DNA from 4 places in the Bradyrhizobium sp. WSM1253 genome. Region 4 is predicted to be linked to each of the others. Evidence: predicted binding sites of a transcription regulator. Region 4 holds the regulator's gene; each other region holds the start of a gene.
The links. The regulator PhoB, encoded in region 4, activates phosphate uptake and scavenging genes when phosphate is short. The targets are predictions, from matches to a motif close to TGTCATNNANCTGTCAT.
Positions count from the first base shown of each region.

Region 1 (7,804 bases), 170 kb from region 4:
TGGCGCCGCCTTGATGCTCGTGCCGATCTATCTCGGGCTCTGCCAGGCCTTCGAACTCGATGCCGGCCATGAGGCCGCCGGCGCGCTGATGAAGGCGAGTCTCGGGATGGCGGTGCTGGTGTCTTTGGTGCACGTTGCCGCCATGGTCAGCGCCGGCGGATGCCTGGCATGGCTAGTCTACCGCCATCTGGGATTGAGATTCGTCTCGCGAAGCTGGTTCAATCTGGATGTAATCTGGGCGACCAGCCTCATTCTGGTTGGCGTTGTGGCGCTCGGCTTCAATCTCGCGAGCTGGCACTGACGCTTACTGCGTCAAGGCCCACTCGCCGATGATGCGGAAGCGAGCTTTGGCGTCATCCTGCTTGAACAGCGCGACGCGATCGATCGCAAGCGTCTTGAGACCGAGCGCAGCAAACCTTCCCCGCAGCATGTCCAGAATCGGCCCGCGCCGCTCCGCGTCGAGCCGGCCCGTCAGCGTCATGTGGAAGCGGAATTCCTCCATCACGTAAGGATAGCCCCAGCGGTCGAGATAGTCGCGTTGCCGTTCGCTCAGCTTCTCCGGCTTGCGCCGCGCGCGGTCTTCCGCGCTCAGCGGCGCGCGGAAGGAATCGAAGTCGCGCGCGCAATCGGCGGCGAGCTGCTGGAGTTCGCCGACCGGCTCCGCCGGAATGACGGCGATGAAGCCGCTGATGGAATCGACGACCGGGCGGATCACCGGAATTGCGCGTGCCCTGCCGGCGAATGTCGCGCAGGCCGCAACAAGCTCGACCTCGCGCCTGTCGGACGCCAGCGCCATCGGCGCCTTCAGCGTGGCGTGAAAGCCGTATTTGCGGGGATCGGCGGTGACATCACGCCAGTCCGGAGCCGTGCGCAGGGCCTCGTCCGGGAACGGCAGCTCTCGGCCGGTATGCGCATCATAGCCGAGCAGTTCGGCGCCGAAGCGCGAGACGGCGCTGTCGGCACTGGCGGCATGATAGATCGCGTAGCGGGGAAAATCTGTCATGGACCGAACATAACCGGTTTATGCCGCGACGACAGCTTCGCGCGGGGTAGCTGCCATGCCAAGCAACCGCGTCGCGTCGGTGAGATGTACGAGCTTGCCGCCTGATATCACGGCGATCAGCCGCGGCCGCAGCGGCATGCGGTCGTCGACCAGCAGAATGTCCGCGCGCCGGCCTTCCGCGAGCACGCCGCGATCGGCAAGGCCGGTCGCGCGCGCAGGCGCGGCGGAGACCAGATTCCAGGCCTCGGTCAACGGCAGCACGCCATCGGCGGCGAGCCGGAACGCAGCGAGCAGCTGCGCGGGATAGTAGTAGTCCGAGGCCAGCACCGAGCAGAGCCCTTTGGCGATCATGTCGGATGCCTTGGTCCAGCCGGTGTGGCTACCGCCGCGCACGACGTTTGGCGCGCCGTAGACGATGGCATCACCGTGGCTTGCTGCCGCCCGCGCCGTCTCCTCGTTGATCGGAAACTCCGCGATCGCCACGCCCATCGCGCGAAAGCTCTGGCGCATCGCCGGCGTCGCATCGTCATGCGAGAGCATCCGCACGTCGGCGGCGCGCGCCGCCGCGGCGAGTCGCGACACGGAAGCCGGCACATCCGCGGCGCGGGACATTATGTGTCCGACCAGCCGGTCGAAATCTTCACCCGAGAGGCCGGTGCGCTCCACCATGCGGTTGCGCTTGCGGGGCTTGGCCATGTCCCCAACCGTGCCGTCCATGTGGTCGTTGAAGGCGAACAGGTCGACGCGGCCCTCGCTGAGCCACTGCGAGATCTCGGCCTCGGCGTCGAGATTGTAGGTCTCGTGGCGCAGGTGAAAGCGGGTGTCGGCGGCAAACTGCGGGCGCTGCCGTTCGATCGCCTCCATCAGGCCGCGCGCATTGTCGGCGCTGCGCAGGCCCGGCTCCCACGAACAGGTCGTGGCGTGAAACACCGTGGTGATGCCGTTGCTGATCGCCTGGCGATCGCTGTCGGCGAGCGCCACATCGATCGGGAAGTCTACCCCGGCACGCGGCATCATCTGTCGCTCGAAGGCATCGCCGTGCAGATCGACGATGCCAGGCAGCACCAGCAGGTCGCGCGCGTCGATCGCAAGTCGTACGCGGCTACGAGAGCCATCGACCTGCGCGATGTCCGTTCCGGACACGAGAAGCGACGTTTCGACGAACTCGGAGCCGATCAGGGCCCGGCCGCCCTCGAGGAATATGTCTGTCACGCGACCGCGCTTCGTTTGCTGGCAGAGGAAGGTGCCCCTGCTTCGTATGTCGTGAGGAAATCCTCAATCCCGAGCTTGCGGAAATCGGGCAGGGCTTCACGCAACTTGTCGTGATCCCAGTCCCACCAGGCGAGCCTCGCAAGCCGCCCCGCAACCTCTTCCGAGAACCGCCGGCGCACGATGCGCGCCGGATTGCCGGCGACGATGGTGTAGGTCGGCACGTCCTTGGTGACGATGGCGCCGGCCGCGATCACCGCGCCGGTGCCGATGTTGCGACCCGGCAGCACGATCGCGCCGTGACCGATCCAGACATCGTGGCCGATATGGACGTGGTGCTGGCGCCGCCAGTCGAAGAATTCCGTGTCGTCGCTCTCGCCTTCGAAATAGGCGCTCGACCGATAGGTGAAATGCGCCTGCGTGGCCCGGTGCATCGGGTGATTGCCCGGATTGATCCGTGTCATCGCCGCGATCGAGCAGAATTTTCCGATGGTGGTGTAGGTGATCTGGGCGTCATTCACGACATAGGAGTAATCGCCCATCGTCACTTCGTGCAGCATCGTGCGCGCGCCGACCTCGGTGTAGGCCCCAAGCCTGGTGTCGTGCAGCTTCGCCGAGGGATCGATGGTCGGCTGGACCGAAAGAGCTTTGGCGGCCATGTTGCATCCGAACGAGAGGGCGGGCGTTTCTCTTCGAGCGGCTTGATGACAATGTCATGACGACGCGGTGACAAGGGATGAACAGGGGATGAGGTGTGTAGGATCGCCGCACCGCAACGTCCGTGTCACACAAGTGTCAAGCGCCGGCGTTAGCGGTGGGTCCCAGCTACTCTGGAGCCCTGCATGCTGGTGGTTGAAGGTCTGACGTGTCGCTTCGGCGTGAAAGCCGCGGTGGACGACGCTTCGTTTCAAGTCTCTCCCGGCGGTTTCGTCGGCGTGATCGGACGGTCCGGCGCCGGCAAGTCGACCCTGCTGCGGACCATCAACCGTCTCGCGACGCCTTCGCAGGGTCGCATCCTGTTCGACGGCCTCGACGTCACCGCGTTGCGCGGCAAGGAGCTGCGGCAGTGGCGAGCGCGCTCGGCGATGATCTTTCAGCAGTTCAACCTGGTCGGCCGGCTCGATGTTCTCACCAACGTCCTGATGGGACGGCTCGCGACGATGCCAGCCTGGCGCTCGCTGTCGCAGACCTGGCCCGAGCAGGACAAGGCGCTGGCGATGTCCGCGCTCGAACAGTTCGATATCGCCCCGCTCGCAGCCCAGCGCGCCGATCAGCTCTCCGGCGGCCAGCAGCAGCGCGTGGCGATCGCCCGCGCGCTGGTGCAGCAGCCCGACATCATTCTCGCCGACGAGCCTATCGCCTCGCTCGACCCGCGCAACACCAAGATCGTGATGGATGCGCTGCTGCGCATCAACAAGCATTTCGGCATCACCGTGCTCTGCAACCTGCATTCGCTCGATCTGGCGCGCAGCTATTGCGACCGGCTGATCGGCATGGCGCAGGGTCGCGTGGTGTTCGACGGCGCGCCGGCCGAGTTGACCGAGCACGTTGCGCGCGAGCTCTACGATCTCGAAGCCGCCGATGTCATGGGCGGCACGCCTGCACCGGTGCGACAAGGCATTCCGGCGCTTGGAACGGCGGCCGCCGCCTGAGCTGCGCCGCTTCAGGACTCACCAGTTTTGCGTCAACCGACCTCAACCAATGAAGAGGCTATCATGATTACTCGCAGATTGATTCTTGCCGGCGCCGCCGCGCTCGCGTTCACGGCTTCCGCGTCCGCCGAAGACTGGAAGGCCAAATACCCCGAGCTGACCTTCGCGGTCATTCCGGCGGAAAACGCCTCGGGCGTCACCGAGCGCTGGGCGCCGTTCATGAGCTATCTCTCCAAGGAACTGGGCGTGAAAGTCACGCTGCGCATCGCCAACGACTACGCTGCCGTGATCGAAGGCCAGCGCGCCGGCAACATCCACATCGCGAGCTACGGCTCTGCCTCGTTCGCCCGCGCCCGCCTGACCGGCGTCAAGACCGACGCCTTCGCCAACGACATCAATTCCGACGGCTCGACCGGCTACTACTCGGTGTTCTTCGTCAAGACGAGCAGCCCCTACAAGAGCATCGACCAGCTCAAAGGCAAGAACCTCGGCCTGGTCGACCCGAACTCGACCTCCGGCAACAACGTGCCGCGCTTCGAGCTCGACAAGATGGGCATCGCGGATGCCGACACCTATTTCAGCAAGGTCGTCTTCACCGGCAGCCATGAGAACGCGATCCTGGCGCTGGCGCAGGGCACTGTCGACGTTGCCGCCAACCAGTGGACCAGCGATGACGATTCGACGCTGGCGCAGATGCTGACCAAGGGCATGCTGAAGAATGCCGACGGCTCGGCGATGAAGAAGGACGATTTCCGCATCATCCACAAATCGGCGCCGATCATCAACGGTCCCTATGCCTACAATTCCGACCTGCCGGAAGAGGCCAAGGCCGCCATCGCCAAGGCGTTCTTCGACGCGCCGGCCAAGGACAAGGCGGCCTTCGATCGCCTCCAGGACGGCCAGAAGAAGGGTTTTCATCCCGCGACCACCAAGGATTGGGATGGCACGATCGAGCTGATCAAGTTCGTCGATGCGCTGCGTAAGAAGAAGGCGTCCTGAATTTCGGGACGATGCCACTGGAGCCGGGTCGATGGACCCGGCTCTTTCTCTTTGATCGACCACCTTTCCTGATCAGATGACCGTCGCGGTTTCGATCCTTCCCGAGCAGCAGCTCGCCGTGCTCAACGCCGCCTATCGCCAGGCGGTCGCGCGCAGGCGGCTCCGACTCCTGTTTGGAGCCGTGATCTTCGCCGCTGCACTGTGTCTGGCCGCGTTCGGCGCCGAAGTGAATCTGCGCACGCTGTTCACCCATTACGGCAACTTCATCAGCTATTTCGACCGCATCCTTACACTCGACAACGGACAGCGGGTCTGGACCGATGTCGGCGAGTGGCTGTGGGGCTGGCGCAAATGGCTGAAGATGCTGGGCGAGACCGTGCTGATCTCCTATGTCGGCACGTTGATCGGCGCGGTTTTTGCATTTTGCCTCAACTTCTTCGCTGCTGAAAACACCTCGCCCGCGCCCTGGCTGCGTTTCACGGTGCGGCGCCTGCTCGAATTCGCCCGCACGGTGCCCGGCATCGTGTTTGCGCTGATCTTCGTGATCGCCTTCGGTCTCGGTCCGATGGCGGGTGTGCTCGCAATTGCGATTCACTCCACCGGCGCGCTCGGCAAGCTGTTCTCGGAGATCGTCGAGAACGCCGACATGAAGCCGGTCGAAGGCGTTCGCTCGACCGGCGCAAGCTGGCTCTCCTGTATGCGCTTCGCCATCCTGCCGCAGGTCACGGCAGGCTATGCCAGCTACGCGCTGCTGCGTTTCGAGATCAACGTCCGCGAGGCCTCCGTGATGGGCTTTGTCGGTGCCGGTGGCATCGGCCAGGAGCTCGTCGTCGCCATCCGCAAGTTCTACTACTCCGACGTCAGCGCGATCCTGCTCACCATCATCGTCACGGTCTTCATCATCGACATCAGCACCGGCTGGCTGCGCGGCCGCCTGTTCGGCAAGGAGGCGCGGACGTGACGGGACCGCAGGAGATCGACACCGCGGCGCTTCGCGCGCGCTATCCTGACGTGTTCGACCGGCCGGCCTCGGCGCGGCTCGCGATGCCGGCGATGATCGTTGCGGCGCTCGCGATCCTGATTTATGGCCTCGTCGATCTCGACTTCTCGCCCTCGCGCTTCGTCGCCGGGCTCAGCCAGCTCGGCTGGATCAGCCTGATGATGATTCCGCCGGATCCCGGCTCGTCGCTGCCGGTCTATCTGAAGGCGCTGGGCGAGACGCTGTCGATCGCGCTGCTCGGCACGACGCTGGCCGCACTGTTCGCGCTGCCGGTCAGTCTTCTTGCCGCGCGTAACGTCGTGCCGTCGAGCATTTTGCGCTTCCCGATTCGACGTTTCCTGGATTCGATCCGCGGCGTCGACACGCTGATCTGGGCGCTGGTGTGGATCAACGTGGTCGGGCTCGGCCCGTTTGCCGGCGTGCTCGCCATTGCCGTGTCCGATTTCGGCGCGTTTGGAAAACTGTTCTCGGAAGCGATCGAGGGCGCCGACCAGAAGCAGGTCGAGGGCATCCGCGCCTCCGGCGGCAGCGCGCTGCACGAGATCCGCTTCGGTCTGCTGCCGCAGGTTTTGCCCGTGATCGCCGGGCAGGTGCTCTATTTCATCGAGTCGAATACGCGCTCGGCCACCATCATCGGCATCGTCGGCGCCGGCGGCATCGGCCTCCAGCTCGCCGAGCAGATCCGCGTACTGGAATGGCAGAAGGTGTCGTTCCTGATCCTGATGATCCTGGTCGCCGTCGCCGCGATCGATTTCGTCTCGGGAAAATTGCGGTTTGCGATTATTGGGCGAAGGGCGGTGGCCTGATCACCGATTTCGTAGGGTGGGCAAAGCGAAGCGTGCCCACCACTTCAATCGCGACGTTGGATAGATGGTGGGCAGGGCGCAAGCGCGCCTTTGCCCACCCTACGATTCTTCACCCGTTCTCCACCAGAAATTCCACCCGCTCCGCGGCAAAGCGCGAATGCTTGGTCACCAGCGGCTTGCCGTCGAGATCGTGGTCGGTGGCATCGACCACCAGGATCGGTCGTCCCAGCGCCAGATCGAGCCGCGCGGCGTCGGTGGCGTCGACAATGCCGGCGGTGATCCGGGTCGCGCCGCGGCGATAGTCGCGGACGCCGTAATGTTCGAGCAATTTCGTCATCGAGCGGGTGGCAGCAAAGACGTCGCCCGCACCCGGGAACAGCTGCGCCGACAGCCACGTCGTGGAGACGCAGATCGGCGTGCGGTCGGCGAGGCGCATCGCCTCGATCCGCACCAATGGTGCGCCGGCCTTTAATCCAAGTTCCCGCGCGAGTTCGCGGGTCGCGACATCATCGGACGCCTCGATCAGCCGGCCATGCGGTTCGCGGCCGTCGGCGCCGACGATCTCGGAGAAGCGGGTCCGCGAGCGCAGTGGATAAGCGAGCTTCTGCGCCTCGACATAGGTTCCGCTGCCGCGTTCGGCCCGCACGATGCCGCGCTCGGCAAGCGCGGCCAGCGCGCGTCGCACGGTGTGGCGGTTCACGCGATAGGTTTCGGCGATCTCCACCTCGCCCGGCAGCTTGTCGCCGGCCGCAAAGCGGCCGTCGGCGATGCCGCGCTCGATGCCGTCGGCAACGAGGCGCCACAACGCCACGCCGGAGGAGGCTGTGTCCTGCATGCTCATGTGGCTCGGAAGCTACTCCAGAAATCACGCCTTTGTCACGAAACAGTCATGGCGCTCCCGTATGAAGTTGTCTAGTATCATAGACAACTTGGATTCGGCAAGTTCTGCAGAAAGTTTCGGTAGATCTGGTGACCCAGCACAACAATCAGCAAGCCCAGCGCAAGGCCGCAATGGCCGTGCTGGCGCACGCGGAGGCGGGCGAGATCGCCGCTCGCCTCCGCGCTCTCGCTTTGCCGGCGCATCAGGATCTGCGCGCGCCGGAAAACGGCCTCGTCATGCTGCGCGGCCGGGTCG
Region 1 is NZ_JH600073.1:4,088,618-4,096,421, reverse strand. It holds gene BRA1253DRAFT_RS20945 (hypothetical protein) at 1-301, shown strand, start outside; gene BRA1253DRAFT_RS20940 (DUF1045 domain-containing protein) at 305-1,003, opposite strand; gene BRA1253DRAFT_RS20935 (alpha-D-ribose 1-methylphosphonate 5-triphosphate diphosphatase) at 1,022-2,215, opposite strand; gene BRA1253DRAFT_RS20930 (acetyltransferase) at 2,212-2,871, opposite strand; gene phnC (phosphonate ABC transporter ATP-binding protein) at 3,055-3,864, shown strand; gene phnD (phosphonate ABC transporter substrate-binding protein) at 3,928-4,863, shown strand; gene phnE (phosphonate ABC transporter, permease protein PhnE) at 4,940-5,824, shown strand; gene phnE (phosphonate ABC transporter, permease protein PhnE) at 5,821-6,669, shown strand; gene phnF (phosphonate metabolism transcriptional regulator PhnF) at 6,779-7,510, opposite strand; gene phnG (phosphonate C-P lyase system protein PhnG) at 7,681-7,804, shown strand, end outside.
Region 1: a site for PhoB is predicted at 2,917-2,933, ahead of phnC (phosphonate ABC transporter ATP-binding protein). Genes of this name have one in related genera too.

Region 2 (7,804 bases), 460 kb from region 4:
GTCCTCTCGAAGCGACTTTGGTGCATCAGGGCCCCGTACAGGCACCCCTTGATCAGCAATATGGGCATATCCGCTTGTAGGTTCAAGGACGTAGCCGGGGGCTGTGGATTGGCAGCTCACTTACTCTGCCATGCACAAATGCCGACTTGTCGTCATGGCGCGAAACGCCTGCGACAAGCCCGGCACGACGAAATTGCGGCGCGATTTTTCTCAACGAAAACAAACCCCCTTCTATGGTGCATGGGGTTGTTTTCGCGTTTTTTAATCGGCGGCCCCGCGGAACCCGGTCAGGCCTCAATCCGCGTCCGGCCGTCGCCGCTGAACAGATGCAGCTTTTGGCGCGTCGCTGCGACGCGGATCTTCTCGCCGATCGGCGGTGCCTCTGAGCCGGGAATGCGGACGATGACCTCGCCGGCCGGCAGCTCGCCGGGATTGGCAGCGATGCGCTGCTCGTCCTGAGCCCGCGTGCCGTAGACGAAGGTTTCGGCGCCGACGCGCTCGATCGCTTCCACGGTGAGCGGGAGCGTGACGCCGCCGGCCGGGGTCTGGTCGGTGATCACGAAGTCTTCCGGGCGGATGCCGAGGATGCCGGCGTTAGTGCTGCCGAGCTGCGATTTGATTTCATCGGCGCGAATCGACATCAGGTTCATCGGCGGCGCGCCGATGAAGGAGGCGACGAAGGTCGTGGCCGGCTTTTCGTAGATCGCCAGGGGATTGCCGACCTGCTCGACCTGACCGCCATTCATGACCACGAGAACGTCGGCGAGAGTCATCGCCTCGAGCTGGTCGTGGGTGACGTAGATCGACGTGGTGTTGAGCCGGCGCTGCAATTTGCGGATCTCGACCCGCATCGCGATGCGGAGTTTTGCGTCGAGGTTGGACAGCGGCTCGTCGAACAGAAACACTTTTGGCTGACGCACGATGGCGCGGCCCATGGCGACACGCTGGCGCTGGCCGCCGGAGAGCTGGCGCGGCTTGCGCTCCAGCATCGAGGTGAGCTCGAGCACGCGCGCGGCTTCGTCGACGCGGGTCTTGACCTCGGCCTCCTTCATGCCGCGGTTGCGCAGGCCGTAGGCCATGTTGTTGAAGACGCTCATATGCGGATAGAGCGCGTAGTTCTGGAACACCATCGCGATGTCGCGGTCGGCGGGCTCGATCTGGTTGACGATGCGGCCGCCGATGTCGATCTCGCCGCCGGTGACGGTCTCGAGGCCCGCGACCATGCGCAGCAATGTCGACTTGCCGCAGCCGGAGGGACCGACCAGCACGCAGAACTGGCCGTCGCCGACATCGACGTTGACGCCCTTGATGGCCTCGAAGCCGCCGGGATAGGTTTTGCGGACGTTGCGCAGAGTGACGTTAGCCATGGGATTTACTTTTCCGTCTCCACGAGTCCGCGCACGAACAATTTCTGCATTACGACGACGACGAACACCGGCGGCAGCATCGCGAGCACGGCGGTCGCCATCACGATCGGCCATTCGGTCAGCGCGTCAGTGGTGGTGATCATCTTGCGGATGCCGACCTGGATGGTCTGCATGTCGTCGCGGGTGGTGATCAGCAGCGGCCAGAGATATTGATTCCAGCCGAGGATGAAGAGGATCACGAACAGCGCCGCCATGTTGGTGCGCGACAACGGCAGCAGCGTGTCCCAGAAGAAGCGCAGGGGACCGGCGCCGTCGATGCGCGAGGCCTCCAGCAGCTCGTCCGGCACCGTCATGAAGAACTGGCGGAACAGCAGCGTCGCGGTGGCCGAGGCGATCAGCGGCAGCGACAGGCCCGCATAGCTGTCGAGCATGTGCAGATCTGCGACGATCTTGTAGGTCGGATAGATGCGGACCTCGACCGGCAGCATCAGCGTGATGAAGATGATCCAGAAGATCGGCATCCGGAACGGAAAGCGGAAATAGACGATCGCGTAGGCCGAGATGATCGAGATTGCGATCTTGCCGACCGCGATCAGCAAGGCCATCACCAGCGAGTTCAGCATCATGTTGCCGACGGGCTCGCGGGTCGATCCGCTCGTGCCGACGAAAATGGTCTGGTAGTAAACCTCGAAGAAATGACCGCCCGGCAGCAGTGACATCTGTCCGTTGGCGATCAGCGCGTTGTCCTGGGTCGAAGCGACGAACGCGATGTAGACGGGGAAAGCGACGATCGCGATCCCGATCCAGAGGATGATATGGGCGATGTAGCGCCGGAAGCCCTCTTCCTCGACCATCAGTAGGTCACCTTGCGTTCGACGAACCGGAACTGGATTCCGGTGAGCACGATGACCATGACCATCAGGATCACCGACTGCGCCGCCGAGCTGCCGAGATTGCCGCCAAGCAGGCCGTCGGAATAGACCTTGTAGACCAGCGTGACCGTCGACGTTCCGGGTCCGCCGCGGGTCATAGTGTCGATGATGCCGAACGTGTCGAAGAAGGCGTAGACGATGTTGACCACCAGCAGGAAGAAGATGGTCGGCGATAGCAGCGGGAAAGTCACGGTCCAGAACCGCCGCATCGGACGGGCGCCATCGATCGCGGCGGCCTCGAACACGCTCTTGGGGATCGCTTGCAGGCCTGCGAGGAAGAACAGGAAATTATAGGAGATTTGCTTCCACGCGGCGGCGAGGATGATCAACGCCGCGGCCTGGTCGCCGTCGAGCAGCGGATTCCAGTCGATGCCCACGTTGCGCAGATAGCGCGAGAGCACGCCGAGCGAGGGATGCAGCATGAAGATCCAGAGCACGCCGACCACGGGCGGCGCCACCGCATAGGGCCAGATCAGGAGCGTGCGGTAGAGCATCGAGCCACGCAGCGGCTTGTCCGCCATCACGGCGAGCAGCAGCGCGAAGGACAGCGACGAGACGGCGATGGCGAACGAGAAGAAGAACGTTCGGGCGATCGCCTCGAAATAGGCCGCGTCCTTGAACAGCTCGATGTAATTCTCGAACCAGACAAAGGTGGTCGACAGACCGAACGCATCCTGGAGCAGGAAGGACTGGATCACCGCCTGCAGGGCCGGCCAATAGAAGAAAATCAGGACGATCGCGAGCTGCGGCGCAACCAGCGCGTACGGTAACAGCCTTGACTGGAAAATGGCTTGCTTTTGCATGATGCCAGCAGAGCGGCAGGCCGGGTCGCGGCCTGCCGCTCATTGCCTCACTTGACGGCGGTTTTTTCGAACTGCCGCAGCATCGTGTTGCCCCGCTCGACGGCGGAATCCAGCGCCTGCTTGGCGGTCTTCTTGCCGGCCAGCGCCTGCTCGATCTCTTCCGACCAGACGTCACGCAGCTGCACCATGTTGCCGAGGCGCAGGCCGCGCGAGTTCTCGGTCGGCTCCTTGTTGGTCAGCTCGAGCAGCGGGGTCTCGAGATAGGGCTGATCCTTGTAGAAGCCCTCTTCCTTTGCCTTGGCGTAGGCCGCCTTGGTGATCGGCAGATAGCCTGACGCCTTGTGGATATAGACCTGGCGATCGGTGTCCGAGAGGAAGGTCAGGAATTTCGCGACGCCCTTGTATTCCTCGGCCGACTTGCCGCCCATCACCCAGAGCGAAGCGCCGCCGATGATCGAGTTCTGCGGCGCGCCCTTGACGTCGGGATAATACGGCATCGGCACGGCGGTGAAGTTGAACTTGGCCTGCGCCTTGACGTTGCCGAAGAACGCCGACGAGGTCAGGTAGATCGGGCATTCGCCGGAGGTGAAGCGGCCTTCGCCGGTGTTGGTGCGGCCGGCGTAGTCATAGGTCTTGGTCTTCTGCAGCTCGACAAGGGTTTCGAGATGCTTGACCTGAAGCGGTCCGTTGAACTCGAGCACGGTGTCAAAGCCGTCGAGGCCGTTGGCCTTGCTGGCGAGCGGCACGTTGTGCCAGGCCGAGAGCTGCTCGAGATTGACCCATGTGACCCAGGAGCCGGAGAAGCCGCAGGTGTCGTGACCCGCAGCCTTCAGCTTCTTGGCGGCCTCGAACGTTTCGGGCCAGGTCTTCGGAATCTCCACGTTCGCCTTCTTCAGCTCGTCGAGGTTCACCCACATCACAGTCGAGGACGAGTTGAAGGGGAATGAGAGCATCTCGCCCTTCGACGTCGAATAGTAGCCGGTGATGGCGGGCAGGTAGATCTTGGGATCGAACTTTTCGCCGGCGTCCGCCATAAGCTTGTAGACGGGCTTCACGGCGCCGGTCGCGGCCATCATGGTCGCGGTGCCGACTTCGAACACCTGCATGATGTGCGGGGCGTTGCCGGCGCGGAACGCCGCGATGCCGGCGTTCATCGTATCGGGATAGTTGCCCTTGTAGGTCGGGATCACCTTGTAGTCGCTCTGCGACGCGTTAAAATCGGTGGCGAGCTTGACGATGACGTCGTTGTTGGCGCCGGTCATCGCGTGCCACCACTGGATTTCGGTCACGGCCAAGGCCGGCGAGGCCGATAGTCCAACCGTGAGCGCAATAGCGGCAGCCGCTCCAAAGTGTCTAAGAGCCATCAAGTAAACCTCCCTTGGCCGTTCTCTTGGGCCGTCAAAAATGATCGCTTGCGCTAGCAGCGCCATATGACGTTCACATGACTGTGTAAGCGGCCGAAACGAAAGCGGCAAGCGCGGCAAAAGGGAAGCCGTCAAATAGGCGAATGCCGCGAGCGGCGTCCTCCGTTCGCGGTGCAGCATTCGGGAGTGATGGGTTGGTCGCTACGTCTTCAGCAGAATAGTGAAGCAGACGATCGTCCCGCGGGCTCCGAAACCTCACCCGCAAGGCACGCGGGAGAGGTTGCAGCGAGCCCGCGGTTAGAATCTCGCCCGCCTGATCCGCACGTAAAGCGCGCCCTCGCCGCCATGGCCGATACCGGCTTCCTCAAAGCCGACCACAAAAGCCCGGAATTCCGGCAGGCTCAGCCATTCCGGCACCTGGCGGCGCAGCACGCCGCTTTCGCCGCCGCTTCGGCCCTTGCCGGTGATGACGAGCACGAAGGTCAGGCCGTCATGATGAGCGCGGTGCAGAAATCCGGTCAGTGCGCGATGCGCGCGCATCTGGGTCATGCCGTGCAGATCGAGCCGCGCCTCGATCTCGCTGCGCCCGCGCGACAACTTTGTGCGCTCGCGCTTGCCGAGCGGCGCCAGCGGCGGCACCGCCGGCTTCGCTGCACGCAGTGCCGGGGCAGCGGCAATCGGACGTGGTGATGGCGCAGGCCGCGTGGGGGGCGCTGCGGGGGAAGGCTCGGTGCGCGGCGCAGCTTGCGCCTTCACCGCACGAGGCTTCCTCAGCGGCTTGACCTGCTTTGCGACCGTATCCCACAGCGCGCGCTCTTCTTCGCTCAGCGCGCGACGGCGCGGCGAGGGACGAGGCTCCAGCACGGGCGGACGGGACGATCGCTTCATTGCTGCCGATGGGAACGATTTTTCACCGGCCGCCGCGGCTCCTGAACCGGCTCGATCACGGGACGCGGCACCGGCAGCGGGACTGGACCGGCGACAGCGACCGTCTCGCTCCTGCTTTGCGCCTCGGCTGCCGCCGGCTTGTCCTTCGCGGGCTCTGTTTGCGGAAACAGCTTCGCGATCTTCTCCGACGGCCGCGGGTCCGGCACCGGCAGCCGCGCGGCACGCGCCGTGGGATCGAGACCCTTCGGCACCAGCATCACGAAATGCATGGCATGGCGCAGCCGCCCGGAGACGCGGCCGGCCTCCTGGCCCGCGCCGAAATAGAGATCGGCGCGCGCCGGACCGATGATGGCCGAGCCGGTGTCCTGCGCGATCATCAACCGATGGAACGGCGTCTTCGCGCGTTCGGAATCGATCGGCAACTCGCCTTCGATGAAAAACGGCGTGCCGTAGACGTGGAGCGATTTGTCGACCGCGATCGAGCGGCCGGCCGTCAGCGGAATGCCCTGCGCGCCGACGGCCTCCTCCTTGTCGGACAGATTGACCTCGCGGAAGAAGATGTAGGAGCGGTTCTGGCGCCGCAGCTCCTTGGCACCGTCTGGTGTCTGCGCCATCCACTCCCTGATCTTCTGCATCGACATCTCTTCCTTCGGAATGATGCCGCGCTCGATCAGGATGCGACCGACCGCTGTATAGGGATAGCCGTTATAGGCGTCGTAGTTGAGCCGGACCGTGCCGCCATCGTCGAACTTGATCCGCGCCGAGCCCTGGATTTGGGCGAACAGCAGATCGGTCGGGTCCTTCAGCCAGGCAATCTCGAGTCCGCGGCCGGCGATCTTGCCGTCCTCGATCTCGGCGCGGTCGTAATAGGGGACCAGCTTGCGGCGGCCGATCTTGCGATAGACCGGGCCCTTGTTGGGCAGGCTGACCGAATCCTGCTTGTAGCCGCGCACGAACAGGTTCGACGGGCGGCGATAGACCGGGACGTTGTAGACGTCGGTCTGCGTGCGCGATCCCTCCAGCACCGGCTCGTAATAGCCGGTGACGAAACCATCCGGCTCGCCGAGGCGAGAGATCCGTAGCGGCGCAAAATTTTCCTCGAAAAAGGTTTTGGCCCTGGCGTCGTCGGTAAGCTCGAGCGATTTGGCGACCCGGCAGGGTTCGGCCAGAGAGGCGCCCAAAGCCTTCGGTTCGGGCGCGCCGGTCTGGGCGCTGATCGGACGGCAGCTCGCGCGAAAGGTCCGGTAGGCGGCGAGATGATTGTCGTCGCCCCAGCCCTTCACGTCGGCCCAGGCCAGCGGCAGATATTGCGCGCCGGGAATCTCGAACGGCAGGGGAAGCTGCGGATACGGCAAGGCGCGCGGCGGCGCGGCAGGCAATTCCGGGAGATGATGGTGATGGCTGCGATAGTGGCGCCGCGCCGCCTCGGCGCCAAGTGAAAACGACGACAGCGCGACGGCACCTGCGCAGAGCGCCGTCGCGCTGGTCTTCAGGAAAGCCTTAATTCGCGCTTCCGGTGCCAACCAGCTTCCAGTTCGGATCGCGAGAGGTGATGTCGCGGGCGAAAGTCCAGATGTCGGTGATGTCAGCGACGGTGTCGGCGCTGCCATCGACGATGTTGCCGGCCTTGTCACGCGTGGCCGAGATCATCTGCGAGACGAAGCGGATCGTGAGCTGGGCGGTGCGGTCGCGCAGCTCGGCGCCGACGAGTTCGGCCTTGTCGATCGAGACAAAGCGCGTCTCGGTCTTCTGCTCGTTCTTCTCACGCTCCTTGATTGCGGCATCGAAGCTCTCATAGACCTCCGACGACAGCAGGTCGCGCAGCGCGCGGCGGTCGCCATTGGCAAAGGCCAGCACGATCATCTCATAGGCGCCGCGGGCGCCGGAGATGAAATGGCGCGGATCGAAGGTGGAGTCCTTTTCGACGATGGAATCGAGACCTTGGGCGAGCACGGTGCCCGGCTCGGTCAGGCCCTTCCAGCGGTCGGAGGGCGGGGCCGGCTCGGCCGTCGGCGCCAACGGAGCCTGGTCGATGACCTTGCCCGGCATGGTGACGACGTTCTTGTCCTGGGCACCCTGGAGCGCGTTACGGTCGAACGGCGGCCGCTCGTTGCCGGTGCGCTGCCCCAGCACGCTGCGCAGCCTCAGAAAGATGAAGACCGCCAGCGCCAGGAAGATGATGGTGTAGATGTCCACGTCGTATTCGCTTTCTGGTCGTCTGTAGAAGGGGCCGTCTCGAAAGGATCGTGCCGGGAAAATCGATCCGGCCAGTAGACCGTTCCATACCGGAACGGCAAGTCCACATCACCATTTCGGGTCCGCGCGTCAGGTCCGTGGGATGTAGGCACGAAATCTTGCCCGGCCAATGGCGCCTTTTGGCACAGCACCGAGTGTAGCGCGTTTTATGCTTAAGGGGAAACCCGATCCTGGCCGGAAATCGCGCATCTTCA
Region 2 is NZ_JH600073.1:4,720,314-4,728,117, forward strand. It holds gene BRA1253DRAFT_RS23790 (sn-glycerol-3-phosphate import ATP-binding protein UgpC) at 288-1,367, opposite strand; gene ugpE (sn-glycerol-3-phosphate ABC transporter permease UgpE) at 1,373-2,221, opposite strand; gene ugpA (sn-glycerol-3-phosphate ABC transporter permease UgpA) at 2,221-3,102, opposite strand; gene ugpB (sn-glycerol-3-phosphate ABC transporter substrate-binding protein UgpB) at 3,150-4,466, opposite strand; gene BRA1253DRAFT_RS23810 (Smr/MutS family protein) at 4,764-5,354, opposite strand; gene BRA1253DRAFT_RS23815 (murein transglycosylase A) at 5,351-6,877, opposite strand; gene BRA1253DRAFT_RS23820 (Tim44/TimA family putative adaptor protein) at 6,855-7,550, opposite strand.
Region 2: a site for PhoB is predicted at 4,533-4,549, ahead of ugpB (sn-glycerol-3-phosphate ABC transporter substrate-binding protein UgpB). Genes of this name have one in related genera too.

Region 3 (7,804 bases), 640 kb from region 4:
GGCAAAGCCGTGGGTGAAGACCTCGCTCGCCCCGGGCAGTCAGGTGGTGGCGGCCTATCTCGCCGATTCCGGTCTCCAGGCCGATCTCGACAAGGTCGGCTTCAACCTGGTCGGTTTCGGCTGCACCACCTGCATCGGCAATTCCGGTCCGCTGCCCGAGGAGATCTCGAAGTCGATCAACGACAACGGCATTGTCGCGGCTGCCGTGCTCTCCGGTAACCGCAACTTCGAAGGCCGCGTCTCGCCGGACGTGCAGGCGAACTATCTGGCCTCGCCGCCGCTCGTGGTCGCCCACGCGCTCGCGGGCACCGTCACCAAGAACCTCGCCATCGAACCGCTCGGTGAAGGCAAGGACGGCAAGCCGGTCTACCTGAAGGACATCTGGCCGACGACGAAGGAGATCAACGCCTTCATGAAGAAGTTCGTGACCGCGTCGATCTTCAAGAAGAAGTATGCCGATGTGTTCAAGGGCGACACCAACTGGCGCAAGATCAAGACGGTCGAGAGCGAGACCTATCGCTGGAACATGAGCTCGACCTATGTGCAGAACCCGCCCTATTTCGAAGGCATGAAGAAGGAGCCGGAGCCGGTCACCGACATCGTCGAGGCCCGCATCCTCGCCATGTTCGGCGACAAGATCACCACCGACCACATCTCGCCGGCCGGTTCGATCAAGCTCACCTCGCCCGCCGGCAAATATCTCAGCGAACACCAGGTACGTCCGGCCGACTTCAACCAGTACGGCACGCGGCGCGGCAACCATGAAGTCATGATGCGCGGCACCTTCGCCAATATCCGCATCAAGAACTTCATGCTCAAGGGCGCGGATGGAAATATCCCTGAGGGCGGTCTGACAAAACACTGGCCAGACGGCGAGCAGATGTCGATCTACGACGCCGCGATGAAGTACCAGCAGGAGCAGGTGCCGCTGGTGGTGTTCGCCGGCGCCGAATACGGCAACGGCTCCTCGCGCGACTGGGCCGCGAAGGGCACGCGTCTGCTCGGCGTGCGCGCCGTGATCTGCCAGAGCTTCGAGCGCATCCACCGCTCCAACCTGGTCGGCATGGGCGTGCTGCCGCTGACGTTCGAGGACGGCACCTCCTGGTCGTCGCTCGGTCTGAAGGGCGACGAGAAGGTCACGCTGCGCGGCCTCGTCGGCGAGCTCAAGCCGCGCCAGAAGCTGACCGCGGAGATCGTCTCCGGCGACGGTTCGCTGCAGCGCGTTTCGCTGCTCTGCCGCATCGATACGCTGGACGAGCTGGAATACTACCGCAACGGCGGCATCTTGCACTACGTGCTGCGCAAGCTCGCGGCGTAAGCGCGGACTTGTGAACGGTGGCTCACTGCGAAGTGAGTAGTAGGTTACACGAAGGCGGCCTATCACAAGGCCGCCTTCACGCGTTTGCGGCAGGCTTCAGATGGGCCCGCCCGGCGGAGAACCCCACGCTTTGGACGGTTACTTTGGCGGACGAAAGTGTGAGGCCCGTAAGACTACGGTGACCATCCGGCGGTAAGATTTCCCTCTCACGAGCAATGGTGTACGGCGTTCGACATGACAACAATGACGGCTTCTCATCTGGTTTCACGCTGGTCCGGCGCCCTCTGGTCGGGAGCTCTTGGTCTCTGTGCGATCGTCGCCGTCATCCGTCCTGCCGAGGCTGATCCCCGCGCCGTTGTCGAATTGTTTACCTCGCAGGGCTGCTCCTCCTGCCCGCCGGCCGACAAGATCATCGGCGACCTCGCCCGCGATCCCTCGATCATCGCGCTGAGCATGCCGATCGACTATTGGGACTATCTCGGCTGGAAGGACACATTGGCCGATTCGCGCTTCTCTGCACGGCAGCGTGCCTATTCGCGCATGCGCGGCGATCGCGAAGTCTACACACCGCAGGTCGTGGTCAACGGCTCCACGCATGTCGTCGGCAGCGACCGCACCGGCATCGAAAGCGCGATCGGCAAAACCGACACGGGCACGGGCGTGATGAGCGTGCCGGTGACGATGTCGCTCGCGGGCAAGCAGATCAACGTCTCGGTGGCCGCGAGCAACGAGCCGACCGTGTCCCACGGCGAGGTCTGGATCTGCTCGATTGCGAAATCGGTGCCGATCGCGATCAGCCGCGGCGAAAATCGTGGACAGCAGGTCATCTATCACAACGTGGTGCGCAACCTGCTCAAGGTCGGCGACTGGACCGGCCGTCCGGAAAGCTGGACGGTGCCGATCGAGAACCTCACGCGCGACGGCGTCGACGGTGCCGTGGTCTATGTTCAGGACGGCAGCCGCGAGAAGCCGGGCCCGATGCTGGGCGCGGCGTATACGTCGCTGCACTGACGCGCACACTTCGAATCTTCCGACTCAAGCACGCTCTCAATCCTCATGGTGAGGAGGCGCGTCAGCGCCGTCTCGAACCATGCAGGCCCTACTGAGGCAGCTCGGCCTCGATCCTTCGAGACGCCGCTTCGCGGCTCCTCAGGATGAGGGGAGAGAGTTTGTGCGGAGATGGTGAGATATGCGTCGAGGCAGAAACATCCCGACACAGACAAAACCGACCCAAACAAAAAAGGACCAACTCGCGTTGGCCCTCCTTGTCGTGCGAACAGACCCGATCCTGACGGCCCCGGGGGGCTGGGGGCTGAGGAATCCGGAACCGAAAGGACCGGGTCAACGCACACAAGTCTTTTCGCAATGCAGGGCGGCAGTCGCTTGGCGGAAAAGCGGCGACACTGTGATTCCTGCTAACGATCCCGTGACGGTTTGCCGCGACAGAGTTCCACCGCTGCGTGTGGGCGGTTTGCTCCGGTCCAGTGTCCTTCCAGGGGCCCCTTGCGGTGGGGAACAGTTGGCGCGATCATGCAACTGTCATGATCCGCGGTTCCGGGGACGGTTCTTCGCGGACGCGGTCATGCTGATGCGACAGGAGGCGACCTATGAGTCTGTCGGAGGATGCCGATCCGAGCGAACAGCGCGCGGCGGCGCGCCCCGCCGCTTCGAATGCGCAGCTGAGCCGCGTGACGTTCAACCGGCTCGAGCTGCACCGTATTCTCAATCTCTACGGCCGGATGGTCGCCGACGGCGAGTGGCGCGACTATGCCATCGACTTCCTCAGGGATCGCGCCGTGTTCTCGGTCTTCCGCCGCGCCTCGGAAGTGCCAATTTATCGTATCGAGAAGGATCCGCGCCTCGCGCGCAAGCAGGGCATGTACAGCGTGATCTCGGCGACGGGCTTGATCCTGCGCCGCGGCCACGAACTGGAGCGCGTGCTCCTGGTGATCGATCGCAAATTGGCGGTGGTGTGAGCAGGGATCCAGTAGCCCGGATGAGCGTAGCGACATCCGGGTCTTTGCTTGCAGCCTTCCCGGGTATCGCTTCGCTCACCCGGGCTACGGGCCTTACTTCCCCGGCACGCTCTTCGCGCCCTCGCCAAGATCCCGCTGCATCATCACCGTGTCCAGCCAGCGGCCGAATTTCAGCCCGACGCTGGGATGCGTGCCGATCATCTTGAAGCCGCCCTTGCTGTGCACGCCGATCGAACCCGCATTGGCGGAATCGCCGATCACGGCGATCATCTGGCGGAAACCGCGCGCCTCGCACTCGACGATCAGCCGCTCCAGCAGGAGCGCTCCGATGCCGCGGCGGTGGAAGGACGGATCGAGATAGATCGAGTTCTCGACCGTGAAGCGGTAGGCCGGCCGCGGCCGGTAGGCGCCGGCATAGGCGTAGCCGGCGACGCGCCCGTCGAGGATGGCGACGAAATAGGGGTAGCCGCCGTCGATCAGCGTACGGTAGCGGCGCGTCATCTCGGCGAGATCGGGCGGCTCCAGCTCGAACGTCGCGGTGCCCTCGCGGACAGCCTGCTGGTAGATGGCGGTGATGGCGGGAAGGTCGGCCTCAATGGTGGGCCTGATATCGGGTGCGGACATGCCGCAAGATTAGAGCCTTCCTGGGACGGCTGGAAGAGGCGAACCGCCTCCCCACGTCGTCATTGCGAGCGAAGCAGCCTCCATCTTCTCCGCTGTCATGCCCCGCGTAGGCGGGGCATCCAGTACTCCGAAACAGTGCAGCAAGAACAGAGCCGCTGCGGCGTACTGGATCGCCCGCCCCAGTGCGCAATTGCGCACAAGGCAGGCGATGACGACGTCCGGCCCACCCAAACAAAAACCCCGGCCTTTCGGCCGGGGTTCGTGTCCGTCCTCTCGCCTCAGCGCTTAGTCGCGCTGGCCGAGGAGCTGCAGGAGCAGCGTGAACAGGTTGATGAAGTTCAGGTACAGCGACAGCGCGCCGGTGATGGCCGCACGCTCTGCGATGTCACCGCCGGCCGAGGCGTAGCCGTAGATGTAGTCGTTCTTCAGCCGCTGGGTATCCCAGGCCGTGAGGCCCGCGAACACCAGCACGCCGACCACCGACACCACGAACTGCAGCACCGAGCTCGCCAGGAACAGGTTTACCAGGCTCGCGATCACGATGCCGATCAGGCCCATGAACAGGAACGAACCCATTCCGCTCATGTCACGCTTGGTGGTGTAGCCGTAGAGGCTGAGCGCGCCGAAGGTCGCCGCGGTGATGAAGAACACCCGCACGATCGAGGTGTGCGTGAACACCAGGAAGATCGAGGACAGCGAGACGCCCATCAGCGCCGCGAACACCCAGAACAGGATCTGGGCGGTCGAGGGAGCGAGACGGTTGATGCCCGCCGAGATCACGAACACCATGGCGAGCGGCGCGAGCATGAACAGCCACTTCAGCGGGCTGACGAACATCGCGTAGCCGAACGGCGTCAGGAACAGCTTGCCGACGCGGACGGCTTCCGGGGTCGGAACATCCGTCACGGCGGCCATGTAGACGCCGAGCGCGGCCAAGCCGGTGATGGCGAGGCCAATGCTCATGTAGTTGTAGATGCGCAGCATGTAGGCGCGCAGGCCGGCATCGACCGTCGCGGCGTCAACACGCCCGGCGGCCCTGCCGAAAGGAGAAGCGTAATTGCGGTCTAGGTCCGACATGGTCGAATTCCCGTTGGTTGGTCCGGTCCGGCATGAGGGTCGCCATGCCGCCGGTTCGTCAAACTCTATCTCGGATACCGATGTCTGCCGACTAAATTTTGGCTAACAATCGGGGCTCCGAACCCACTCGATATGTGGGAAACTAACACATCCGCTGCAACCGTCCACGCGCGGCTGAATGTCGCCCTTCCCTGCAATCCAGACGAGCGGACGTGGTTAATCGCCGGAATCGTGCGATTTCGCTCCCGTGCCGCCGCCCGCTACCATTTGTCACAAATTCCGCAACACCGTGGCGGGCTTTTTGTTCAACGCCAGCAGCGTGCCGGCGAGCCCGAGGCCGACCGTGACGACCAAGGCAGCCGCGACCACGCCGGCGGCGCTGCCGCCCTGCCAGACGAAAGTGAGGGTCATCAGCCGGGTCACGATCATCCAGGCCGCGACGCTGCCGGCGAAAACGCCGAACACCGCCGTAGCGAGGCCAATCAGGAGGTATTCGAGGGCATAGGCGCCGAGCAGCCGCAGCCGGGTCGCGCCCAGGGTCTTGAGGATTACAGCATCGTAGACCCGGTGGCGATGGCCGGCGGCGAGCGCGCCGCCCAACACCAGGATCGCCGAGATCAGGGTCACCGCGCTGGCGCCGCGGATCGCCAGCGCCAGGTTGGTCACGACCGAGCCGACCGTCTCCATCACCTCGCGCACGCGCACGCTCGTCACCATCGGATAGGCGTCAGCCACCTCCCTGATGATCTTGCCGTCGCCGGCCGCATCGCCGCCGGCTTCCGTCAGCGTCGCGATGTGGGTGTGCGGCGCGCCCTTGAACGCGTTCGGCGAAAACACGAGGACGAAATTGATGCCGAGGCCCTGCCAGTCGACGCTGCGCAGATTGCTGATCTTCGCGGGGATGTCGCGGCCGAGGATATTGACCACGACCTCGTCGCCGAGCTTGAGGCCGAGTCCGTCCGCGATCTTCTTCTCCATCGAAACCAGCGGCGGGCCGGAATAATCGGCGCTCCACCACTCGCCCTCGACCACCTTGGAGCCCTTCGGCAGCTCGGCGGTATAGGTCAGGCCACGGTCGCTCTGCAGCACCCACTCGGAATCGGTGCTGGGCTTGAGCTCCTCGGCGCGGACGCCGCGGGCCCCGACGATGCGCCCGCGCAGCATCGGCACGTCATCGACCTTCGCGCCAGGGGCGAGCTGGCGCAGATATGAGTCGAACTGCTCGGCCTGCGTGCTCGGAATGTCGATGAAGAAGAACGACGGTGCGTGCTCGGGCAGTGCCGCCAGGAACTGCCGGCGCAGATTGCCGTCGATCTGGGTGATGGTGACGAGCACGGCGAGGCCGAGCCCGAGCGACAGCACGACGGAGGGCGTCAGCGCGCCCGGCCGGTGGATGTTGGCAATCGCAAGCCGCAGCATCGGCCACCGCGTGCGCGGCAGCCGCCGTGCGATCGTCATCAGCAGAGCGGCAATGCCGCGCAGCAGCGCGAACACGACCACGGAGGAGGCCACGAACACCGCGGCGATGCGCTTGTCGAAGGATAGCCCGATCACGACCGCGATGAGCAGCGCGATCACGACGGCCATGAAGACGAGATAGCTCCAGCGCGGCCGGTGCCATTCGGAGCTGATGGTGTCGCGGAACAGCGCGGCCACCGGCACGTCGTGCACCCGCCCGAGTGGCCACAGGCCGAATGCAAGCGCCGTCAGCAGCCCATAGACGAACGACAGCGCGAGTTCGTCGGCATGCACCGCCGGCACCACCGGCAGCGGCAGCAGCTTGCCGAACAGGCCGACGATTGCGAAGGGCATGGCGGCGCCGAGCGCGAGGCCGATCACCGAGCCGATCGCGGCGAGCAGGAGAACCTGGGCGAGATAGATGCCGAACACGTCGCGCCCGGTGGCCCCGACGGCCTTGAAGGCCGCGATCACCTCGAGCTTGTGATCGATATGGGCCTTGACGGCATTGGCGACGCCGACGCCGCCGACCAGCAGCGCGGCGAGGCCGACCAGCGTCAGGAACTGCGTGAAGCGGTTGATGTTGCGCTCGAGCTGCGGCGACGCATTGGAGCGGCTGCGGACCTCCCAGCCGGCCTGCGGCGCGGCGTTGCGGGCGTCCGCGATGAAGGCGTCGGTGGCGCGCTCGCTATTGGCGATCTCCGGCAGCTTCACCCGGTAGACCCAGCGCACCAGGCTGCCGGGCTGGACCAACCCCGTGGCGCGCAGGCCCGCCTCGCTGATCAGGAAGCGCGGGCCGAAGCCGATGCCGCCGGCGAGCTTGTCAGGCTCGGCTTCGACGGCGCTGCGGATCTGGAACGTGGCAGTCCCGACGGTGACGCGATCGCCGGTCTTGAGCGACAGCCGCGCCAGCAGCGTCGGATCGGCGGCCGCGCCGAACGCGCCGTCGTGCTCTGCGAGCAGGTCGGACATCGGCAGCGGCGGCGCCAGCGTCAGCTGTCCCAGCATCGGATAGGTGTCGTCGACGGCCTTCATCTCGACCAGCGCCAGCTTGCCCTCAGCCGAGCGCGCCATGCCGCGCAGTGTGGCGGCGCTCGAGACGGTGCCGCGCGAACGCAGGAAGGCGACTTCCTCCGGCTTCGCCTCGCGCTGGAACAAGACGAAGGACACGTCGCCGCCGAGCAGCGTACGGCCCTCGCGGGCGAGGCCGTCGCTCAGGCTCGCCGATACGGAGCCGACGCCGGCGATCGCCATCACGCCGAGCGCGATGCAGGCAATGAAGACGTAGAAGCCGCGCAGGCCGCCGCGCAATTCGCGCAGCGCGTAGCGCAGCGACAGCGCAACGCCATTG
Region 3 is NZ_JH600073.1:4,903,871-4,911,674, forward strand. It holds gene acnA (aconitate hydratase AcnA) at 1-1,318, shown strand, start outside; gene BRA1253DRAFT_RS24710 (thioredoxin family protein) at 1,553-2,329, shown strand; gene BRA1253DRAFT_RS24715 (DUF2794 domain-containing protein) at 2,926-3,294, shown strand; gene BRA1253DRAFT_RS24720 (GNAT family N-acetyltransferase) at 3,388-3,918, opposite strand; gene BRA1253DRAFT_RS24725 (Bax inhibitor-1/YccA family protein) at 4,204-4,995, opposite strand; gene BRA1253DRAFT_RS24730 (ABC transporter permease) at 5,266-7,804, opposite strand, start outside.
Region 3: a site for PhoB is predicted at 2,845-2,861, ahead of BRA1253DRAFT_RS24715 (DUF2794 domain-containing protein). Genes of this name have one in related genera too.

Region 4 (7,804 bases):
AACGTATGCTATTTAGTACAGGGGATCGGCGTGGCAGAGATGGCCGTTCAGAGCGATGTAATCGACGACGCCGGACCGTATGATCGCGCCAAGGCCTTGAGCGCGTTCAAGCTCGGCGACGTTACCTTCTACTGGATCACGCGGCTCTCCGCGATCTCGGTGCTTCTGATCCTCGGCGGCATTATCATTTCGCTGATCGTCGGCGCCTTCCCGGCGATGAAGGAATTCGGGGTCTCGTTCCTGTGGACGCAGCGCTGGGCGCCGTCGGCCGATCCGCCGGTGCTCGGCGCGCTCGGGCCAATGTACGGCACGCTCGTCACCTCCTTCATCGCGATGCTGATCGCCATTCCCGTGGGTCTCGGCATTGCGATCTTCCTCACCGAGCTCTGCCCGCAATGGCTGCGCCGCCCGATCGGCATGGCGATCGAGCTGCTCGCCGGCATCCCCTCGATCATCTACGGCATGTGGGGCTTCTTCGTGTTGGGTCCGTTCCTCGCCAACACGTTCCAGCCCTTCATGATCAAGATCTTCGACGGCGTGCCCGTGCTGGGCGCGATCTTCGCAGGTCCCCCGTCCTATCTCAGCCTGTTCAATGCCGCGCTGATCCTCGCCATCATGGTGCTGCCCTTCATCACCTCGATCTCAGTCGACGTGTTCAAGACCGTGCCTCCGGTGCTGAAGGAAGCCGCCTACGGCGTCGGCTGCACCACCTGGGAAGTCGTCCGCAGCGTGGTGATCCCCTACACCCGCGTCGGCGTCATCGGCGGCGTCATGCTGGCGCTGGGCCGGGCGCTCGGCGAGACCATGGCGGTGACCTTCATCATCGGCAACTCGTTCCGGATCTCGTCGTCGATCTTCGCGCCGGGCACCACGATCTCGGCGGCGATCGCATCCGAGTTCGCCGAGAGCGACGGCCTGCACCAGTCCGGCCTGATCCTGCTCGGTCTCCTGCTGTTCGTGCTGACCTTCTTCGTGCTTGCAGCGGCGCGGCTGATGCTGATGCGGCTGGAAAAGAAGGCGGGGAACTAGCGCCATGAATCCGATCTATTCACGCCGCCGCCGCAAGGACATCGTCGTTCGCGGGCTCTGCATCGCCGCAACGGCCTTCGGCGTCACCTGGCTCGCGCTGATCCTGATCACGCTGCTCTACAATGGACTGGCGGGACTCAATGTCCAGCTGTTCACCGAGAACACGCCGCCTCCCGGATCGAACGAGGGCGGCCTGCTCAACGCCATCGTCGGCTCGCTGATCATGACCGTGATCGGCGTCGGCATCGGCGCGCCGCTCGGCATGTTCGCCGGCACCTATCTCGCCGAATACGGCCGCAATGACCGGCTGACCTCGGTGATCCGCTTCATCAACGATATCCTGCTCTCGGCGCCCTCGATCATCATCGGCCTGTTCATCTACGGCGCGGTGGTGGTGCCGATGCGCGGCTTCTCGGCGATCGCAGGCTCGCTCGCGCTCGCGGTCATCGTGATCCCGGTGGTGCTGCGCACGACCGAGGACATGCTGCTGCTGGTGCCGAACGCGCTGCGCGAGGCGGCCTCGGCGCTCGGCCTGCCGCGTTCGCTGGTGATCAAGCGGATCGCCTATCGCGCCGCGCGCTCCGGCCTCATCACCGGCGTGCTGCTCGCAACCGCTCGCGTCGCCGGTGAAACTGCGCCGCTGCTGTTCACCGCGCTGTCGAACCAGTTCTTCAGCCTCGGCCTGAATAAGACGATGGCGAACCTGCCTGTCACCATCAACAACTTCGTGCAGAGCCCCTATGCCTATTGGAAGCAATTGGCCTGGAGCGGGGCGCTGCTCATCACCCTGACCGTTCTTGCCCTTAATATTGGCGCGCGCATCCTTGGCGCCGAGAGGACCGCAAAATGAGTGATCTTTCCGTATCGATGAGCGCGGCCGGTGGGCTGCCCCACGCGCCGGTGCTGCCGGAGGCGCCCCCGAAGGTGACCGTGCGCAACCTGAACTTCTATTACGGCGAGCACCACGCGCTGAAGAACATCAACCTGACGCTGGGCGCCAATCGCGTCACGGCGTTCATCGGTCCGTCGGGCTGCGGCAAGTCGACCCTGCTGCGCATCTTCAACCGGATGTACGACCTCTATCCCGGCCAGCGCGCCACTGGTCAGCTGATGCTCGACCAGACCAACATCCTCGACGGCAAGCTGGACCTCAATTTGCTGCGCGCCCGCGTCGGCATGGTGTTCCAGAAGCCGACGCCGTTCCCGATGACGATCTACGAGAACATCGCGTTCGGCATCCGCCTGTATGAGAAGATCTCGAAGTCCGAAATGGACGGCCGCGTCGAGAAGGCGCTGCGCGGCGGCGCGCTGTGGAACGAGGTCAAGGACAAGCTCAACGCCTCCGGCCTGTCGCTCTCCGGCGGCCAGCAGCAGCGCCTCTGCATCGCCCGCACCGTCGCGGTGCGGCCCGAGGTGATCCTGTTCGACGAACCCTGTTCGGCGCTCGACCCGATCTCGACCGCCAAGGTCGAGGAGCTGATCCAGGAGCTGTCCGAGGATTACACGATCGCGATCGTCACCCACAACATGCAGCAGGCGGCGCGCGTCTCCGACAAGACCGCCTTCATGTATCTCGGCGAGCTGATCGAGTTCGACGACACCAGCAAGATCTTCACGTCGCCGACCGACCGGCGCACGCAGGATTACATCACCGGCCGGTTCGGCTGAGGAGACGCGACATGGCTTCCGAACATACCGCAAAGGCTTTCGACACCGACCTCCAGGAACTCACCCGCCTGGTCGCCGAGATGGGCGGCATCGCCGAGCGCATGATCGTCGAGTCCGTCGACGCGCTGATCCGCCGCGACGTCCCGCTCGGCCAGCGCGTCGTCGCCATCGACACCGAGCTCGACGCGCTGCAGAAGCGCATCGAGGAGCGTGCGGTGCTCACCATCGCCCGCCGCCAGCCGATGGCGGTCGATCTGCGCGAGATCGTCGGCGCCATGCGCGTCGCGACCGATCTCGAGCGCATCGGCGACCTCGCCAAGAACATGGGCAAGCGCGTCGCGGCGCTGGAGACGGACTTCCATCCGCTCAAGCTGTTCCGCGGCCTCGAGCACATGACCGACCTCGTGCAGCAGCAGGTCAAGTCGGTGCTGGACGCCTATGCCGCGCATGATTTGCCGGCGGCGATGGCGGTGTGGAAGGGCGACGAGGAAGTCGACGCCATCTGCACCTCGCTGTTCCGCGAGCTCCTCACCTACATGATGGAGGATCCGCGCAACATCTCGTTCTGTATTCACCTGATGTTCTGCGCCAAGAACATTGAGCGGATCGGCGACCACGCCACCAACATCGCCGAGACCGTGTTCTACATGATCGAGGGCCAGGCGATCACCGACAAGCGGCCGAAGGGCGACATGACGACCTTCGCCAACACGGTACCGAACACCTGAAGACTTAAGGGAGCGACGACCCGATGGGCGCACGCATTATGGTGGTTGAGGACGAGGAAGCCCTGACCGAGCTTCTCCGCTACAACCTCGAAGGCGACGGCTATGACGTCGAGACGGTGATGCGCGGCGACGACGCCGACACCCGCCTCAAGGAGCACATCCCCGATCTGATCGTGCTCGACTGGATGCTGCCGGGCCTGTCAGGCATCGAACTGTGCCGCCGGCTTCGCACCCGTCCCGAGACCAAGCAGCTCCCGATCATCATGCTCACCGCGCGCGGCGAGGAGAGCGAGCGGGTGCGGGGTCTTGCGACCGGCGCCGACGATTACATCGTCAAGCCGTTCTCGGTGCCGGAGCTGCTGGCGCGCGTGAAGGGCCTGCTGCGGCGCGCGAGCCCCGAGCGGCTCGCCACCGTGCTTGCTTTTGGCGACATCGAGCTCGACCGCGACAAGCGCCGCGTGGCGCGCTCAGGCCGGCCGATCGATCTCGGTCCGACCGAATATCGCCTGCTGGAGTTCTTCCTGGAGCACCCGGGCCGGGTGTTCTCGCGCGAGCAACTGCTCGACAGCGTCTGGGGCCGCGACATCTATATCGACGAGCGTACCGTCGACGTGCATATCGGCCGCCTGCGCAAGCTGCTCAATCTCGGCCGCGAGCAAGACCCGATCCGCACCGTCCGCGGCGCCGGCTACGCGCTGGATGATCGGTTTGCGAAGGCGGAGCAGGTGTAGGGTTGCAGGCTTGTTTGTTGGCGAGCTGTCCCTGCATTCTCCGATGTCGTCCCGGACAAGCGAGCGCTGATCCGGGACCCATAACCACAGGGAGTGGTTTGGCGAAGACTCCGAGTTACCCCTTTCGCACGACTACTGCGTGCTCGGAGTATGGGTCCTGGCTTTCGCCAGGACGACACTGAAATTATTGAACTGTCTTTGCGCGACGACTTGCCGTGATTACCGCGGACCCGGCTTCACCGGTGCGCGGCGCCGATCCGACGCCGGCTGGTACGCAACACGCGAGTGCTGGGCGCAATAGGGCAGGCCGGACAGCGCCCGTCCACCGCAGAAGAAGAAGTCCGGGCTCGAGGGATCGCCGACCGGCCAGTGGCAGGTCGCCTCGTTCAATTCGAGCAGCGACAGCCGCTGGCTCATCGGCACCACGTTGTCGTAGGTGACCGGATCCGGCTCAGCCTCGACCTCGAAGGCCTGCGCCAGCGCGGTGTTGCCGCGCGAGATCGGGCGGCTCACCCGCATCATGTGCTGCGCGGGGCGCGCCTTGCGCGGCCGGGGCGCTGCCGATGATGGGCTCTTGGCGCGGCCCGAAAGACCGAGCCTGTGCACTTTGCCGATCACGGCATTGCGGGTCACATTGCCGAGCTCCGCCGCGATCTGGCTGGCCGAAAGTCCGGCCTCCCAGAGCTTTTTCAGCTGCTCGACGCGATCATCGGACCAGGTCAAAACCGTCATTGCACCCTTTCCCTCGCTGCGCGCCAGCCATCCTGGGGCCTCGCAGCGAATGCCTAAGCCTTCAAAAACCCGTGCCGCCAGAATCCCTTAAGGCTCGCCGGGCGCGTCTTGAACGCCCGAACGTTTACGCCGGTACATAAGGACTTAAAGATCAGAACCACTGCACGAGATGTCGTATCTGACAATCCAAACGCTACAATATGGCGTGACTCCCGCGCAAGAGTCCGCCGACTCGCTTCCACATGTTCCGTGGCTAAATCCCGCAAAATCGGCACCGCAAGACTACGGATTCAGCGTTTCGCGAGGCTTTCCGGGCGGCATTGACACCCGTTTCACCAGGCCTAAGATAGTCGCACGTGCCGCCCTCAAGAGGCGGCACGTTTCGTTTTCCGGGCCGGTCGATGGTGCGTTGCGTAATGCACGCTTACACCGTCCGCAACATTCAAGTGACCGTCATGACTAACAGCGCAGCGCCGCATTTGCTCCCCGTTTTCGCCAGGTCCGACCTCGGTTTCGAGCGTGGCGAAGGCTGCTGGCTGATCGCGACCAATGGCGAGCGCTATCTCGATTTCACCTCCGGGGTGGCGGTGAATGCGCTCGGCCATGCCCATCCGGCGCTGGTCGCGGCGTTGCAGGAACAGGCCACGAAGCTCTGGCACATGTCGAACCTGTTCCAGAGCCCGGACGGCGAAAAGCTTGCCGCGCGCCTGTGCAATGAAAGTTTCGCGGACTTCGTGTTCTTCTGCAATTCCGGCGCCGAAGCGCTGGAATGCGTGATCAAGGTCGTGCGCCGCTATCACGCCGCGAAGGGCCATCCAGACCGCTATCGCATGATCACCTTCGAAGGCGCCTTCCATGGCCGCACGCTGGCGACGCTGGCCGCGACGGGTTCGGCAAAATATCTCGAAGGTTTCGGCCCACCCATGGAGGGCTTCGACCAGGTTGCGCATGGCGATCTCGAGGCAGTGAAAAAGGCGATCGGTCCGCAGACCGCCGGCATCCTGATCGAGCCGATCCAGGGCGAGGGCGGTGTGCGTTCGGCAACGCCTGCCTTCCTGAGGGCGTTGCGCCAGCTCTGCGACGAGCGCGGCCTGTTGCTCGCCTTCGACGAGGTGCAGACCGGCATGGGCCGCACCGGCGATCTGTTCGCATACCGCCGCCTTGGCGTCGAACCTGACGTGATGTCGCTGGCCAAGGCGCTCGGCGGCGGCTTCCCGATCGGCGCCTGCCTTGCGACCGCGGAAGCGGCGTCCGGCATGACGCCGGGCTCGCACGGCTCGACCTTCGGCGGCAATCCGCTCGCGATCGCGGCGGCGAACGCCGTGCTCGACGTCATGCTCAAGCCCGGCTTCTTCGACCACGTGCAGAGGATGTCGCTGCTGCTCAAGCAGAAGCTCGCTTCCGTGATCGACCGTCATGGCGATGTCGTCAGCGAAGTGCGCGGCGAGGGCCTCCTGATCGGCATCAAGGCCGTGGTGCCTTCCGGCGATCTCGTTGCCGCCTTGCGCGCAGAAAAGCTGCTCACCGTCGGTGCCGGCGACAATGTCGTGCGTTTCCTGCCGCCTTTGATCGTCACCGAAGCCGAGATCGAGGACAGCGTCGGGCGGCTCGAGCGCGCCTGCACGGCGTTGTCCGGCAACAAGCGGGCGGCAAGCTGATGAGCACGTCGCCCGATAAAACGCCCAAGAAAACACCGAAGCACTTCCTCGATATCAACGAGCTGCCGCTGTCGGAGCTCAAGCGCATGCTGGCCGCGTCCTCCGCGATGAAGGCGAAGCAGAAGGCGCATCAGCCGGTCAGGCCGCTCGAAGGCAAGACGCTGGCGATGATCTTCGAGCGCCCCTCGACGCGGACGCGGGTGTCTTTCGATGTCGCCATGCGCCAGCTCGGCGGCGAGCCGATCATGCTCACCGGCGCCGAGATGCAGCTCGGCCGCGGCGAAACCATCGCCGACACCGCGCGGGTGCTGTCGCGCTATGTCGACGCCATCATGATCCGCATCCTCAATCACGATGCGCTGCTGGAGCTTGCGGCGAACGCCACCGTGCCCGTTATCAACGGCCTGACGCGGCGCTCGCATCCCTGCCAGGTCATGGCCGACCTGATGACCTACGAGGAACATCGCGGCCCGATCGAGGGCAAGACGGTGGCCTGGACCGGCGACGACAACAACGTGCTGGCGTCCTGGGCGCACGCCGCCGAGCGCTTCAAGTTCCAGCTCAATGTCGCGACGCCTCCGGAGCTCGCGCCGAAAAAAGCGATGCGCGACTTCATCAAGGCGACCGGCGCGCCGATCATGCTCGGCACGGATGCCGAAGCCGCCGTGAAGGGCGCCGATTGTGTCGTGACCGACACCTGGGTGTCGATGGGCGACAAGGAAGGCGAGCACCGCCATAACGTGCTCAAGCCCTATCAGGTCAATGCCCAGCTGATGTCGCTGGCCAAGCCCGATGCGCTGTTCATGCACTGCCTGCCCGCCCATCGCGGCGAGGAGGTCACCGACGAGGTGATCGACGGTCCCCAATCCGTCGTGTTCGACGAGGCCGAAAACCGCCTGCACGCGCAGAAGGGCATTCTGGCCTGGTGCTTCGACGCGGTGAAGTAACGCGGGCCGGTGAAGTAGCTTTGGATCGTCGTCCTGGCTTTCGCCAGGACGACACCGAGTTTGCCGTGCTTGCGTACGATCCGTTCTGCATTCCGGATGCAGCCGCCCCCCTTCCAATTCCGCCTTCCGACCCCAAATAAAGCGCCATGGTTTCCCAATCCCCTGACATGAAAACCGGGCCCGAAGGCCCGGTTCGCGCGCCATCCGCGGTTCCCATCGATGACGCCGTGCTGCCCTACGAGGTCGACGCGCTCGACGTGCGCGGTCGCCTGGTGCGGCTTGGTCCGGCGCTCGACGAGATCCTGACCAAG
Region 4 is NZ_JH600073.1:4,263,206-4,271,009, reverse strand. It holds gene pstC (phosphate ABC transporter permease subunit PstC) at 40-1,029, shown strand; gene pstA (phosphate ABC transporter permease PstA) at 1,034-1,879, shown strand; gene pstB (phosphate ABC transporter ATP-binding protein PstB) at 1,876-2,697, shown strand; gene phoU (phosphate signaling complex protein PhoU) at 2,709-3,425, shown strand; gene phoB (phosphate regulon transcriptional regulator PhoB) at 3,449-4,156, shown strand; gene BRA1253DRAFT_RS21735 (GcrA family cell cycle regulator) at 4,376-4,888, opposite strand; gene BRA1253DRAFT_RS21730 (aspartate aminotransferase family protein) at 5,344-6,546, shown strand; gene argF (ornithine carbamoyltransferase) at 6,546-7,493, shown strand; gene BRA1253DRAFT_RS21720 (Hsp33 family molecular chaperone) at 7,640-7,804, shown strand, end outside.